DNA from 2 places in the Actimicrobium sp. CCC2.4 genome. Region 2 is predicted to be linked to the other one. Evidence: riboswitches for the same ligand, from Rfam matches in the RefSeq annotation. Region 2 holds a riboswitch; the other holds the start of a gene.
What was found. Region 2 has a riboswitch for thiamine pyrophosphate ahead of RHM62_RS11240 (TonB-dependent siderophore receptor). Riboswitches for the same ligand answer to the same signal wherever they lie in the genome.

Region 1: it holds a riboswitch for thiamine pyrophosphate, as region 2 does, so the genes downstream of both, thiC (phosphomethylpyrimidine synthase ThiC) here and RHM62_RS11240 (TonB-dependent siderophore receptor) in region 2, are expected to answer to the same signal.

What each region holds. Positions count from the first base shown of each region.
Region 1 covers NZ_CP133777.1:1,086,165-1,093,508, reverse strand. Annotated here, with positions in the region: gene thiE (thiamine phosphate synthase) at 112-720, opposite strand; gene RHM62_RS05110 (hydroxymethylpyrimidine/phosphomethylpyrimidine kinase) at 727-1,533, opposite strand; gene RHM62_RS05105 (thiazole synthase) at 1,530-2,330, opposite strand; gene RHM62_RS05100 (2OG-Fe(II) oxygenase) at 2,399-2,599, opposite strand; gene RHM62_RS05095 (hypothetical protein) at 2,596-2,730, opposite strand; gene thiS (sulfur carrier protein ThiS) at 3,103-3,306, opposite strand; gene thiC (phosphomethylpyrimidine synthase ThiC) at 3,318-5,270, opposite strand; TPP riboswitch at 5,317-5,421, opposite strand; gene RHM62_RS05080 (glycosyltransferase family 2 protein) at 5,676-6,572, opposite strand; gene RHM62_RS05075 (valine--tRNA ligase) at 6,910-7,344, shown strand, end outside.
Region 2 covers NZ_CP133777.1:2,410,046-2,417,389, forward strand. Annotated here, with positions in the region: gene RHM62_RS11225 (putative bifunctional diguanylate cyclase/phosphodiesterase) at 1-1,147, shown strand, start outside; gene RHM62_RS11230 (NAD(P)H-dependent oxidoreductase) at 1,232-1,870, opposite strand; gene RHM62_RS11235 (lyase family protein) at 2,027-3,526, shown strand; gene RHM62_RS11240 (TonB-dependent siderophore receptor) at 3,537-5,633, opposite strand; TPP riboswitch at 5,689-5,797, opposite strand; gene RHM62_RS11245 (PAS domain S-box protein) at 6,000-7,344, shown strand, end outside.

The sequences.
Region 1 (7,344 bases), 1.3 Mb from region 2:
GTCACAGACGTCGCCCACTTACCGAACGTCACACCGATCCGGCAAGACAGCAAAGCGACGGAATCCTATTTGCTGTGTCCGGATAGGATTTTTTGCAACAGGGCGGCAAAGTCAAACAAACAATCCGGCGAACCCCGCCGCCGCCGCACGCACCTTCTCCGCCGCATACACACTGCTAATGGCCGCCACCATCTGCGCACCCTGCGCCACCAGCGGACGCGCATTGTCAACCGTCATGCCGCCTATCACCACCACCGGCAGATCGATCACCGCACGCGCTTGCGCAATGATGACCGGCGCGGTCGTGACCGGATATTGCTTGACCCGCGACGGATAGAAACCACCGAAGGCGACATAGCTGGCGCCACTGCGTTGTGCGCTCAACGCCAGTTGCAGGTCACCGTAGCACGATGCCCCGATGATCTTGCCGGGCCCGAGCAATGCGCGCATCTGCGTAACGCTGGCGTCGGTGCCACCGACGTGGATGCCATCGGCGTCGAGCGCGATGCACAGGTCGGCATGGTCGTTGATGATGAGGGGCCGGGTGTAGCGGCGGCACAGGGCCAGCAAGGCGGTGGCTTGTTCGAGGCGTTGGCCGGCATCGGCAGTTTTATGGCGGTATTGCACCAGTGCGGCACCGCCCAGCAAGGCTTGTTCAGTGACGTGCAGCAGGCGGTCGGTGTCATCCCAGTCGGGCGTGACGAGGTAGAGTCCGTTCATCATGGGTCATTGTTCCTTGTTCTTGTCCTGATTCCAGGTGACGTTGCGATTCGGGATACGCTGCCCGTCGGCGATGGCAAAAGATTGCTCGAGCGTGCGGTGGCAAAAAGCTTGCGCCACGTCGAGCGCAGCCTCCATCGGCAAGCCGCAGGCCAGCGCTCCGGCGATCGCGCCGGCCAGCGTGCAGCCGCTGCCGTGGAAGGTGCCGGACAGACGCGGCCAGCTCCAGCTGCGGCTGGCGCCGTCGGTGTACCAGCGATTGACCACTTGCGCATCGAATCCGTGACCGCCCTTGAGCAGCACATGGCCGCAGCCGCGCAGCAGCAAGGTATCGACCTGTTGCTCGGCGCGCCGGTCGCCGGCGCAGAGGATGGCGGCTTCGGGCAGGTTGGGCGTGAGCAGCGTGGCCAGCGGGATCAGGTCGGCCAGCATCAGGGCGGCGTTGTCGAGCGAGAGCTGGTCGCCGTGGCCACTGGCGAGCACCGGATCAAGTACGACCGGCAAATCGGGATTGCGCGCGCGCAGCGTGCGGATCACGTCGAGGATAATGGCGGCGTTGGCCAGATTGCCAATGACGCCGATCTTGATGGCGGCGATGTCGATCTTGTCGACCAGCGTCTGCGCCTGTTGCTGCAACCAGCGCGCCGGCACCGGATATACCGCGTGCACGCGGTCGTTGTCCTGCACCGTCAGCGCAGTGATCAGCGCCAGCGCGTGGGCGCCCATCGCACCGATGCTGCCGATATCAGCCTGGATACCGGCCCCGCCGCTGGGGTCTGAGCCGGCAAACACCAGCACGCACGGTCGGGTCATGCCGGCCGGCCTTGCATCGGCGACGAGGGTGATGCCGCAAACCGCTTCGGCATGCGGCCCGCCAGATACGCATGACGACCGGCCTGGATTGCCAGCCGCATCGCATGCGCCATGCGCACCGGATCCTGCGCGAGCGCAATTGCCGAATTCATCAGCACGCCATCGCAGCCGAGTTCCATTGCAATGGCGGCGTCCGAGGCGGTGCCGACACCGGCATCAACTAGCACCGGCACGGTGGCTTGCTCGATGATCAGCGATAAATTCCACGGGTTCAGGATGCCCATGCCGGAGCCGATCAGCGAGGCCAGCGGCATCACGGCGACACAGCCGATCTGTTCGAGCAATTTGGCCTGGATCGGGTCGTCGCTGCAATACACCATCACGTCGAAGCCGTCGCGCACCAGTGTCTCGGCGGCTTTCAGGGTTTCGGGCATGTTGGGGAACAAGGTCTTGTCGTCGCCCAGCACTTCGAGCTTGACCAGCTTGCGTCCGCCCAGCAATTCACGGGCAAGCTGCAAGGTATAGACCGCATCGGCGGCGTTGTAGCAGCCGGCGGTGTTGGGCAGGATGGTGTAGCGCGATGGCGGAACGACGTCGAGCAGGCTGGGCGCGTTCGGGTCCTGGCCGATATTGACGCGACGGATCGCGACGGTGATGATTTCTGCGCCGCTGGCTTCGGTGGCGTCACGGGTCTGGTCGAGGTCGCGGTATTTGCCGCTGCCGACCAGCAGGCGTGAGCGATAGGTGGTGCCGGCAATGATGAGGGGAGTGTCGTCGAGGTAGGCGTCAGCGGTCATGGAGTTGGTTCAAAAACGATTCGGTTAAGGCAAAACGGGCACGGCGTTATCGTACCCTTCTGCGGTGGTCAGTACGGCTTTTCTCGCAGCCATTTGTTGGCAATGATCTTGGTCCCTTTTTCGACAGGCAAACCGGCATGCAGGGTCTTTTTGTCGGGCAAGCCGTACGGCGTGGTATTACGAAAAAACAGGGCACCTCCTTTTTGCGGATGCACATCCAGGCAGATACCCGGGAACGACGTACTGCCGCCCTCCTCGACATCGGTCAGGTACAGAATAATCGTGCCCAGCCGCTGCCCGCTTTCTCGGTCTCGCCGCGCTGGATGTGCGCGCTTTCGCTGGTGCGACTGTTATCGAAGCGGCTGATGCCCGAGGCATTGTCGATCGTGGTCGAGCGCACGAATCGAGATTTAATTAGGGTCAGAGTCAATTTAAAAAGTGCTCGAACAAAACTTGCGTGGCCTGCCGCCAGTCGCCACAAACCACATCGGCAGCAACCAGGGTCAGTGTTTTTTTTCGCGAGGTTTTTTCGCGAAAATTACACTGACCCTGCTTGCTGATCTCGAAGCACCACGGCTTGCGACCGGTTGCGCTCCGTGGTCCGTTCACGGGGTCAGAGTAATTTTCGCGATACGGCCTGCGAAAAAAACTCTGACCCCGTGAACTCCTTGCTCTGGCAGCTTGTGACGTCCGGAACCACCTGCTTTTGCCAACTTCGAGGAGAAATCAATTAGGGTCAGAGTCAATTTAAAGATGCCTCATAAAAAGATCCTCATCCCCCGCCGATCGCCCGAACCACATCCACCCGATCCCTGTTCGCCAGCAGTCGCTCACGCCACAATTGCCGCGGCACGATCTCGCGGTTGACAGCAACCGCCAGTGACTGGTTCGCCAGCGCCAGCGCATCAATCAACTCCTGCAAGTGCCAACCCGGCGCGATCCGGTGCGGCGCGCCGTTAAGTTCGATCTCGATCATGGTGGCGGCCATCACTGCTTGCGATAGAGTTCCGCACCGCTCTTGACGAACTCGATCGCCTTGACTTCCATGCCCTGCTTGAGCGCGGCGATATCGCTGATGCCTTGCTTGGCGGCGTAATCGCGGACCTCTTGCGTGATCTTCATCGAGCAGAAATGCGGGCCGCACATCGAGCAGAAATGGGCGACCTTGGCTGAATCCTTGGGCAAGGTTTCGTCATGAAATTCGCGCGCCTTGTCGGGGTCGAGGCCGATGTTGAACTGGTCATCCCAACGGAATTCGAAGCGCGCTTTGGACAGCGCATTGTCGCGGATCTGCGCGCTCGGATGACCCTTGGCCAGGTCGGCGGCGTGGGCGGCGATCTTGTAGGTGATGATGCCGTCCTTCACATCCTGCTTGTTCGGCAAGCCGAGATGCTCTTTCGGCGTGACGTAGCAGAGCATCGCGGTGCCGTACCAGCCGATCTGCGCGGCGCCGATGCCGGAGGTGATGTGATCGTAGCCGGGCGCGATGTCAGTGGTCAGCGGCCCGAGCGTGTAGAACGGCGCTTCGTGGCATTGCTCCAGCTGCAAGTCCATGTTCTCTTTGATCAGGTGCATCGGCACGTGGCCTGGACCTTCGATCATCACTTGCACGTCGTGCTGCCAGGCGATTTGCGTCAGTTCGCCAAGGGTCTTGAGTTCGGCCAGTTGCGCTTCGTCGTTGGCATCGAAAATCGAACCGGGACGCAAGCCATCGCCGAGGCTGAACGAGACGTCATAGGCTTTCATGATGTCGCAGATGTCGTTGAAGTGCGTGTACAGGAACGATTCTTCATGATGCGCCAGACACCACTTCGCCATGATCGAGCCACCGCGCGAGACGATACCGGTCAGCCGCTTGGCGGTCATCGGCACGTAACGCAGCAACACGCCGGCATGAATTGTGAAGTAATCGACGCCCTGCTCGGCCTGTTCGATCAGCGTGTCGCGAAAGATTTCCCAGGTCAGGTCTTCGGCCTTGCCGTTGACCTTTTCCAGCGCCTGATACAGCGGCACGGTACCGATCGGCACCGGGGAATTGCGCACGATCCATTCGCGGGTTTCATGGATGTGCTTGCCGGTAGACAGGTCCATGACATTGTCGCCACCCCAGCGGATCGCCCAGGTCATCTTTTCGACTTCTTCGCCGATGGACGACGTGACGGCGGAGTTGCCGATATTGGCATTGATCTTCACCAGAAAATTGCGGCCGATGATCATCGGTTCGATTTCGGGATGGTTGATGTTGGCGGGGATGATGGCGCGGCCACGGGCGATTTCCGAACGGACGAATTCGGGCGTGATCTCGGCCGGGATGGCGGCGCCGAATGACTGGCCCGGATGTTGGCGGCCCATCAAGTCGGCGAGGCGATTACCCATCGGCCCGGAGGCTTTCAGCTCGTCGAGGTATTCGCGCCGGCGCATGTTTTCGCGGATGGACACGTACTCCATTTCGGGCGTGATGATGCCCTGGCGGGCGTAGTGCATCTGGGTGACGTTCTTGCCGGCCAGTGCGCGGCGCGGGGTGCGCTTGAGGTTGAAGCGCAGTTCGGCCAGCGCCGGATCGTTCAGCCGTTCGATGCCGTAGGCCGACGACGGACCGGCCAGTTCTTCGGTGTCATTGCGCTCCAGGATCCACGGCAGGCGCGGCGTCGACAGGCCGCTGCGGATGTCGATGACGGCATCCGGGTCGGTGTACGGGCCGGAGGTGTCGTAGACGTAAATCGCCGGATTTTTTTCTGCGCCGAACGAAGCGGCAGTATCGGACTGGACGATCTTGCGCATCGGCACGCGCAGGTCGGGCCGCGAACCTTGTACGTAAAACTTGCTGGAATTGGGCAGTGGCTGGACGGCGGCTTCGTCGACGATGGCGGTGCTGGCGTCGAATTTGGCGTTGTCGATGGTTTTGCGATTGGTACTGAGAAAGGGGGCTTTGTCGTTCATGATGTTCCTTTGCTTGAGCGAAAAAGCGAAGGAATAACGGAACATGAAGTGGGTTCCGGAGCTTCCCTTCGCTGGCATTATCCAGATCAGGTTCAAGGGTATTTCTCACCCGAGCGCGAATGTTTTGCGGTCAGGACCCCTAGCTTGGTGGTGATTTTGTGCTGCCTTTTTAGCGCAGCACGAATGGATTCTACCTCATCGCGCAAGTGCAAGGACCTTAGCGATTCTGACATCGGCCAGACACGCACCGAAGAAAAATACTCTGCTGGCGCTAGCCCGATTCCTGATGTTCAATTTCAGCGGGATCGCAACGACCAGGAAGCAAATTGGCTTTTTGAGTATCCCCTGCCAGTCAACGCAATCAACGTAATCACTAAAAAATAGGGTGTCAGTAAATAAATCATCCTATTGAGACCTCATTGCAAACGGATCAATGAATAATAACTCTCCGCTTTGCAGCCACTTTTCTTTTTCAGTATCTGACATTAAATTATTCACATAAAATTCACGAGCCAGACTCCAATCACCCGATTGCATTGCGCTGAGATAAATATCGCGGCTTTGAACTAAAAATGACTGGTGCATCGGACTTTTTACATCGTCATACCAGAAGGACTGAAAGCTGCCCAATTCCGAGCATTTTTTTATCCAGTCCTTATAGGTCGCACTCAGATAATGCAAAACACAAACCTGATGCTCCCGAACCATCTTTCCGTTGCTCGTTTCAAATTCATGAACACTGACAGGACCAAGGCATTTCTGGACGCGTACCGCAGACTTTCCAAAAGTATATCCCTGGTAATAAGGAGATCCTTCGGCCAGAGGCGTATCGGTTGATCGATCAAATCGCCTGTTTTTCTTGAAAATCTTCAGTTCCCGAAACGGATCGTCTGCCGCATAGGCACTGACTGCTTCATGATTAATAAACTGAATACTGCTCACATTCGGATCGACATGAGCGAAGTAATCTTTCAAACTCTGCACCGGCGAATACATCAGTTCATCGGAATCAATATGAATTAACCAGTCAATTCCGTCTATCGAACACTGCTTGAGACCATGCCGCACATTGACACATTGCCGCTGCATGACTCCGGATGGGCCTGAAAAAGTGCTCAGCCATGCACCAGGACAGACAGAAACTACCGGACTGGTAGGCAGACCTGACAATATCGCGGGGGTTGAACTGTCAAGATAGAGGTATATCTTGTCGACCAGCTTCGAATGGTAATTAATCCACGTCTTGAATGACGCAGCAGGATTTCTTACCGTACAAACAATCGCCATTTTTAGTGTGGGCATCCTTGCTCCTCCCGGATATTCATTTGGCTACTATTGACATGCCTATGCGACCAGATAGTTTTTATTTCTTGGGAATGAGCGATTCGACTTGATAGCGATCATCAGCACTGCCAAAGAGATCGCCGTGATTGCGATTTTTTCTCCGCAAATACCGTAAATAAAACCAAGCTCAAGCTGACTATCAGCACACCGGTGCCGGTGATGACGGTCATGATGCGGTCCTTTTAGGCAATCGACGATCTGTACGAAGAAGGCTGCCAACGCCCGCCCGGACAACGGCTTCCTGCACCATGCCTGCCTTATAATGCGGACTTCTTTTCTCTACCAGACACCCATCATGGAATTAGCCAAGTCGTTCGAGCCCGCCGAAATTGAAAAGCACTGGCGGTCCACCTGGGAAGCGCGCGGTTATTACGGCGCCACCCTCGACGCTGACAAGCCGGCCTTCAGCATTCAATTGCCACCACCGAATGTCACCGGCACGCTGCACATGGGTCACGCCTTCAATCAAACCATCATGGATGGCCTGACCCGCTATCACAGGATGAGTGGGTTCAATACACTGTGGGTTCCCGGCACCGATCACGCTGGTATTGCCACACAAATCGTCGTGGAACGGCAACTCGATGCGCAAAAGCTGTCGCGCCATGACCTTGGCCGCGAGAAATTCGTCGAGAAAGTCTGGGAATGGAAAGAACAATCCGGCTCGACCATCACTGGCCAGATGCGCCGGATGGGTGCCTCGACCGACTGGAGCCGCGAATATTTCACG
Region 2 (7,344 bases):
CATCCTCAAGCAGGCGGCCGCGCGACTGCTACGCTGCGTGCGCGACGCCGACACGCTGGCACGGCTGGGTGGTGACGAGTTCGTGGCAGTCCTTGGTAACGTCGATCTGCCGGATGTCATCCGCGTAGCCAACCGGATAGTGTCTGCCATGTCGAGCGCCTTTTCGATCAACAGCAGCAAGCTGACGTTGAGCGCCAGTGTCGGCATTGCGGTCTTCCCGGAAGATGGCAATGACAGCGCCAGTCTGCTCGGTGTCGCTGACAGCGCCATGTATCTGGCCAAGCAATACGGTCGCAACCAATACCAGTTCTTCGCCAGTGAAATGAAGCAACAGGCACTCCAGCGCAACCAGCTGGAAGTCGATTTGCGACACGCCGTCGTGGCCGGCCAGTTGCGCATGGTGTACCAGCCCAAAGTCGATATGGTCAGCGGTCGCATTGTCGGTGCCGAGGCCTTGTTGCGCTGGTGCGATCCGGTGCTGGGCGACATTCCGCCGTCCTGTTTCATTCCGATTGCCGAACATTGCGGCTTGATGGGTGAAATCGGGAGCCTGGTGTTCGGGCAGGTGCTGACACAAATCGCGCTCTGGCGCGGCCGCGGCATCGTGGTACCGCGCATTGCCATTAATGTTTCGAGCTACCAGCTGCGCGATGTCGATTTTGTCGACAAGATCGCCGGCATGATCACGCAGGCGAGGGTGCCGGCCGAAAGCATCGGCATCGAACTGACGGAAAGCGCATTGATGGACCGGCTTGACCAGGCGCTAGAGCACGTGCTGCAGCTCGAAAAAATCGGCGTTACGCTGAGCATAGATGACTTCGGCATCGGCTATTCGTCACTGGCGGTCCTGCACAAATTGCCGATCCGCGAATTGAAAGTCGACCGCAGCTTCATCGAAGGCATTACCGATCAGCCGGAGCTCCGCTCGATCGCACGCACCGTCATCGGGATGGGACACGCGCTCGGCGTACGGGTAGTCGCCGAAGGGGTCGAGACCACCGCGCAGCGGCAACTGCTGAGCGAGGACGGCTGTGACAGCGCACAAGGATTCCTGTTTTATCCGCCGCTGGAAGCGGAGGATTTTGTCAGTGCACTAGCGGGGAGCGCCATAGAGAGTCGAGCGCATCGCAACGCCTCGATATCGTAGCGTGGGCACAGCTTGACCGTGACCACGCGTACGTGCCGGATTGCGCGATTGGTCCGGCTTTATCGCTGGCGGCACAAAAAAAAGTTACTTCATTTCGGTGACGAAGGTCTCCTGTGGCCGACGGATTTTTTTCAGATTGACGAGCCAGTCCTGCGCCTCTTCCCGATAGCCCAACGGTAACAGGACGACGCTGCGCAGGTTCCGTGCAGTCAAGTCAAGAATCTCATCGACAGCTGCCGGATTGAAGCCTTCCATCGGGGTACTGTCGACCTCTTCATACGCGGCGGCGATCAGCGCTGAACCAAGGCCGATATAGGCTTGCCTGGCCGCGTGCTCATAGTTGACATCGGCGTCACGCTGCGGATAGCTGTTGAGCAAGGACTGACGATAACTTTCCCAGCCTTCGTTCTTGAAGCCGCGCACTTCGTTGGTCAGGTCAAACATCATGTTGATGCGCTCTGCCGTGTAGTTGTCCCACGCGGCGAAGACCAGCAGATGGGAGCAATCGGTGACCTGTGCCTGGTTCCATGCGACGGCCTTGATTTGTTCGAGCAAGGCCGGATTCGTGACGACAAAAAGTTGATACGGTTGCAGGCCGCTTGAGCTGGCGGTCAGACGCACTGCTTCGATAATGCGGTCTACCTTTTCCTGTGGAACCTTTTTAGCCGGGTTCAGTTTTTTTGCCGCATAGCGCCAATGCAGTTTCTGGATTAAATCGGTCATGGTTGTCTTTCTGGTGAAGGCGGTCAGAGCGGAGGGTGTGCCCGGGATAGGACGACCGGCCGGAGTATAAAGGCGATGCGCTATCCGCGTCGGTGCGACACGACGGCGCGCCTATAATCGACGCACCCTCTGCCCAACCGATTCCGACAGGACCCCATGCCACCATTGCCCACCTTCGCCCTTGCCCTGATCCTCTCTGTTCAGATCGCCCCCGTCCTGGCCGCAACGACAGAGCGTCGCGATGAATTTTTCTGGCTCGGAGAGATGAACAAGGCCACCGCCGTCATCAATGCGGACGAGGGCTTGCTGGATAAAGCGATGGTGCCGCGGGTTGCCGGCGGCATTGCCAAAGTGCTGGCTGACGGCAGTCTGCCGGGAGCAAAACGGCCGTCCAGTGTCATTACCTTCGAGCCCTTGCTCATTGCTGCCGCAGGGCCTGAGGTCACGCTGCTGCATGCCGGACGGTCCAGCCAGGACATGCATGCCACCTACCGTGCGGCGATACTGCGCGACGATCTGCTCAACCTGGCCGATCAATTGAACCGGACCTCCGCGTCGCTGGTCAGGCTGGCCGCAAAGCACCGCGCCACTATCGTGCCCAACTACACCAATGGTGTGGCGGCCCAACCGAATAGCTTCGGCCATTACCTGCTCGGTCATGCCGCCGGCCTGGAACGCGATGCGCAACGCATCCGTGAAACTTACGTTCGTATTGATCGCAGTGCGATGGGGACCACAGTCCTCAACGGCACCAGCTGGCCGCTCAATCGTCCCCGCATGGCGAGCTATCTTGGCTTTGCGGCGATTGTCGACAATGCTTACGACGCCGCGCAGATATCGTCAACCGAACAACCGGTCGAGGTTGGTGCCGTCGTCACCAGCATCGCGCTGCACGCCGGTAATTTCATTGAGGACGTGATGACGCAGTACGCGCAACCGCGCCCATGGATTTTGTTGCAGGAGGGGGGCGGCAACACCTATGTCTCAAGTGCGATGCCGCAAAAGCGCAATCCGGGTTTGCTCAATGCAACCCGTCGTGATGCGTCGACTGCCATCACGCTGGCGATGGGAACGATCATCCAGGCGCACAACATCACGCCCGGCATGGGCGATGCCAAGGAAGTCAGCGCCAACAGTGCAATGGTCAACAGCGCCATCGTGTTTCTCAAAGGCTGGGACAAGATTCTCAATGCGCTGGTCATCGATCCGCAGCGCTCGCTGGAAGAATTGAATAGCGACTGGACCGCGTCGCAGGAACTGGCCGATGTGCTGATGCGTAAATACAAACTGCCGTTCCGGCTCGGCCATCATTTTGCGTCGGAGATTGTCGACTACGCCAAGGAACACAACATCAAGCCGCTCGACTTTCCGTACGATCAGGCGCAGCGGATCTATCGCGATGCCGTGAAAGATCAGGGTGGCGAACTGCCGATGAGTGAGCAGGAATTCCGTTCGACCCTTGACCCTGTCGCGATCGTCAACAACCGCGCCACCACAGGTGGTCCGCAACCCGTCGAGATGGAGCGCATGCTCAAGGGTGCCCGCTTATCCCTGTCGCAGCAGGAGGACTGGATCAAGGAACGGCGGGTCCGGATTGATGTGGCGCTGACCAGGCTGGACAGCGATTTCAACCGTCTGTTGAGCACCGCCCGCTGATTTTCATCCGTTAAAAATCAAGCTGCGCCGAGATCTTGAAGGTCCGCGGCGCACCCGGCAGCAAATACCCGCCCAGTGCCGTCGAGGCATCGCGCCAGTAGAACTTGTCGAAGACGTTGTCGATATTGGCCCGCAGCGTCGTGGCAACACCATTGACGGTGGTGACATAGCGCGCGCCCAGGTCGACCACGTGGTACGACGGAATGGTCGCGCGGACCACGCTGTCCGGACTGAATATCTTGTCGCTGGAATATACCCACGCGCCATTGAGCTTGACGCCGGCCAGTTGCGGCACCGCGTAATCGAGCGTCACGCCGGACTTGAAGGCCGGCACGTTGGTCACGCGCTGATTGTCCTGCACCGCATCGCCGGTATTGCGCTGGCGTGCCTGCAAGGCCATCGCCGTCAGACCCAGTGTCAGGTCACGCGTCAGCTTGCCCTGCGCCGCCAGCTCCAGGCCGCGATGGACCGCATCGCCATTGCGCACGTAGTCGTAATTGGCGTTCGTGTATTCGAGCGGCTTGCTGATCTGGAACAGCGCGGCCGTCATTTGCCAGCCCGGAATCAAGGCTGTCTTGATGCCGATTTCCTGCTGGCGCGACGTGCCCGGATCCAGAATCCGGTTCACGTTGTTGGTACCGAACGGTGCCACGCCGCCATGCTCGAGTCCCTGCGAATACGATCCATACAGGCTCAGGCTCGCCATCGGGTTGTAGACCAGCGCCAGCGAAGGCAGCACGTAAGTGCGGTTGAAGGTGCTGCCAAGCTGCACGCGTTCCAGTTCGGCGCGGCGCAGTCCGGCATGCAGCTGGACCTGCCCGGTCAGGCTGATGATGTCCTGCACGAAGACGGCCTGCTCGTTGCCCTTGCGTTGCAGCGACACCGGTCCGGTGGTCAGCGGCGACGGCGATACCGCCATCGATTGATAGATGTTGCTGGTGCCGCGATAGTCGTACACGTAGTCGCCGTATTCATCGCGCCGGCGCAGCGTGTCCGCTCCCAGCGTGAGCTGGTGGCGCAGGCTGCCGGTGGCGAATTTGCCTTGCAACAGCGCCTGCGTCGACAGCAGCGTCTTGACCTCGCCGGTGCTCTGGTAATCGTAGACGTCATAGTCGCCATTGGCACAGAAGCCGGCAGCAAATCCGCAGCCGAACGGGAAGGCGGCAAAGTCATCGCGCTTGAGCTTGTACTTGTTGGCCGCGACCGTGCTGGTCCAGTCAGCATTCCATTGATAGGCAAAGCGCAAGCCGATATTGCTGCTATCGGTGACCACCGGTTTACTCCACGGCTGGTCATTGAGCAGCGTGCGGGCCGACACGCCCGCCGGCAAACCGGTGCCGCCGATGAGCTGATAACCGGGCGCGGTGATCTGTGATTTGTGCTGGTTATCGAGGTCGATCTGCAGCAAGGCCTTGGGCGAAATCTGCCAGTCGAAGGCGCCGGAAACGAACTGTCGCTGGCCATCGGCACCCTTGACATACGAGCGCAATTGCTCGGCCGCAGCATTGATCCGGTAGCCGAAACGCCGGTCCTCGAAGCGACCGCCCAGATCGACCGAACCGAGCACGGTGCCGCGTTCGCTGACCTCGAACAGTATCGATCGCAACGGTGCCGCCGTCGGGCGCTTGGTCACAAAATCAATCAGCCCGCCCGGTGTCGAGACGCCGCCTTGCAAACCGCTCAAGCCTTTCAGGATGTCGATGCGTTCCTTGTTTTCAAGGGGGATCGAAGCGTCAGACGCAATCGGCAAACCATCCTTGCGATAGCTCGATGCATTGTCGAGCGGGAAGCCGCGCAACGAAAACTGCTCGGCATAACCGACCGCGTTATAGGCTTCATTGAGGCTGGCATCGAGCTTGATGACATCGGCGATGCGCCGCACGCGCCAGTCCTGCAACTGCTCCTGGCCGATCACGTTGATGGCAGCCGGGGTCTGCAGCAGCGCGGCATCGCCGAAACCGCCAACGGATGACGCGGCGTCGCGCTTCGGTGTGGTGTCGGTGACGATCACCTGCTGACTGGTTTGCGCATGCGCGACCGCGATGCTGGCGAGAGCCTGGGCGATAACAAAAGAAATACGGGTCAGGGAAAAATTTGGTGCCGTCATGGTGTGCTCTGTCAGGTGGAAAAACACTGGAGGCAACGCAGAGGCGATCAAAGAGACGTAGTACTTTGCGCTTCCCTACGCTGGCATGATCCAGATCAGGTTCGAAGGGTGAATCTCACCTGCAGACCATCAAACAATGGCGTGCGGGACCCCTAGCAGCGCGGATGGTAGCACAGCAGCAATGAGGCTCGTGACCGACTGACAAAAACGCCGGATGAGCGAGATTTCAGGGCGACCTAGGATCACCTTTGCAATGCAGGAACCCGCTCTATACTCATGCCACTTTGTGTCCAATACCCTCTGTTGCCGGAGGGTGCCGGCACCGGAGCGCAGTCCCGATTAGCCGTATCGGCAGCGAAAGCATGCATGACGACAGACTTCGACAGGACCACCCGTGATGAAACGCCCGACGCGATCATCATCGTCTCGCTGCAGGGGGTGGTGCAGCATTGGTCGCCCGGTGCGCAGGCGCTGTTCGGCTACACCGGCAGCGAGGCCGTCGGCCAGGCCATGCATGACCTGATCGTGCCGTCTGAGCGCGCCGACGAAGAATCCCGCATACGCCAGACCATCGCCGCCAGCGGCCTCAGCAAACACGAATCGCTGCGCCGGAAAAAAGATGGCGCTCTCATTTACGTCGACGTCACCGGCAAGGCCGTGCGGTCCGCGCAGGGCGTTTGCGACGCCATCGTGTTCTGCGACAAGGACATCACGCTGTTGAAGGCAGAGCGCGATGCCAGGCTACTTGATGCCCGCTTCGGCAAGCTGCTCGAGTCCATGCCGGACGGGCTCGTGATCGTCAATGCGACCGGTCGTATCGTACTGGTCAACTCACGGGCGGCGTGCCTTTTTGGCTATGCCCCGGCAGAACTGTGCGGCGTGCCGGTCGACAACCTGCTGCCGCCGCGCGACCACGTCATCGCTGCCGGGCCGGGCCTGTCCGGCGTGCGCAAGGACGGCACCGAATTCCCGGTCGAGATCAGTCGCAGTCCGCTCGACACCGGGGAGGGCTTGCTGGTGGCAACTGCTATTCGCGACATGAGCGAGCGCAAGCGCAGCGAGCGGACACTGCAAGAAAAAAACGCCGCGCTGGAAAACGCCAATCTGGCCAAGGACCGTTTCCTGACCGGCATGTCACATGAATTGCGCACGCCGCTCAATGCCATCATCGGCTTTACCGGCACGCTATTGATGCGCCTGCCGGGACCACTGACGGGCGATCAGGACCGGCAACTCAAGACCATACAAGCCAGCGCACGGCATTTGCTGTCGCTCATCAACGACTTGCTGGACCTTGCAAAAATTGAATCCGGCAAGCTCGACATGCTCATCGAGCCGGTCATCTGCCAGCACATCATCGGCCAGCTCGCCGACACGCTGGGCCCGATGGCGACACAAAAAGGGCTGTCTTTGCGCAGTGACTTGCCGGCTGCCGAGATCACCGTGCACACCGACCTGCGTGCGCTACGCCAGATCCTCATCAACCTGATCAACAACGCGATCAAATTTACCGAGACCGGCGGGATCGTGATCCGCTTGTCGGCGCGTGAAACCGGGGGCAGCCGCTGGCTTGATTTCTGTGTCTCCGATAGCGGCATCGGCATCCGGCCGGCCGAGCAGGTCAAGTTGTTCCGGGCGTTTTCGCAAATCGATGCGGGGTCAACGCGGCATGTCGACGGCACCGGTCTGGGCTTATACCTGAGCCGCAAAC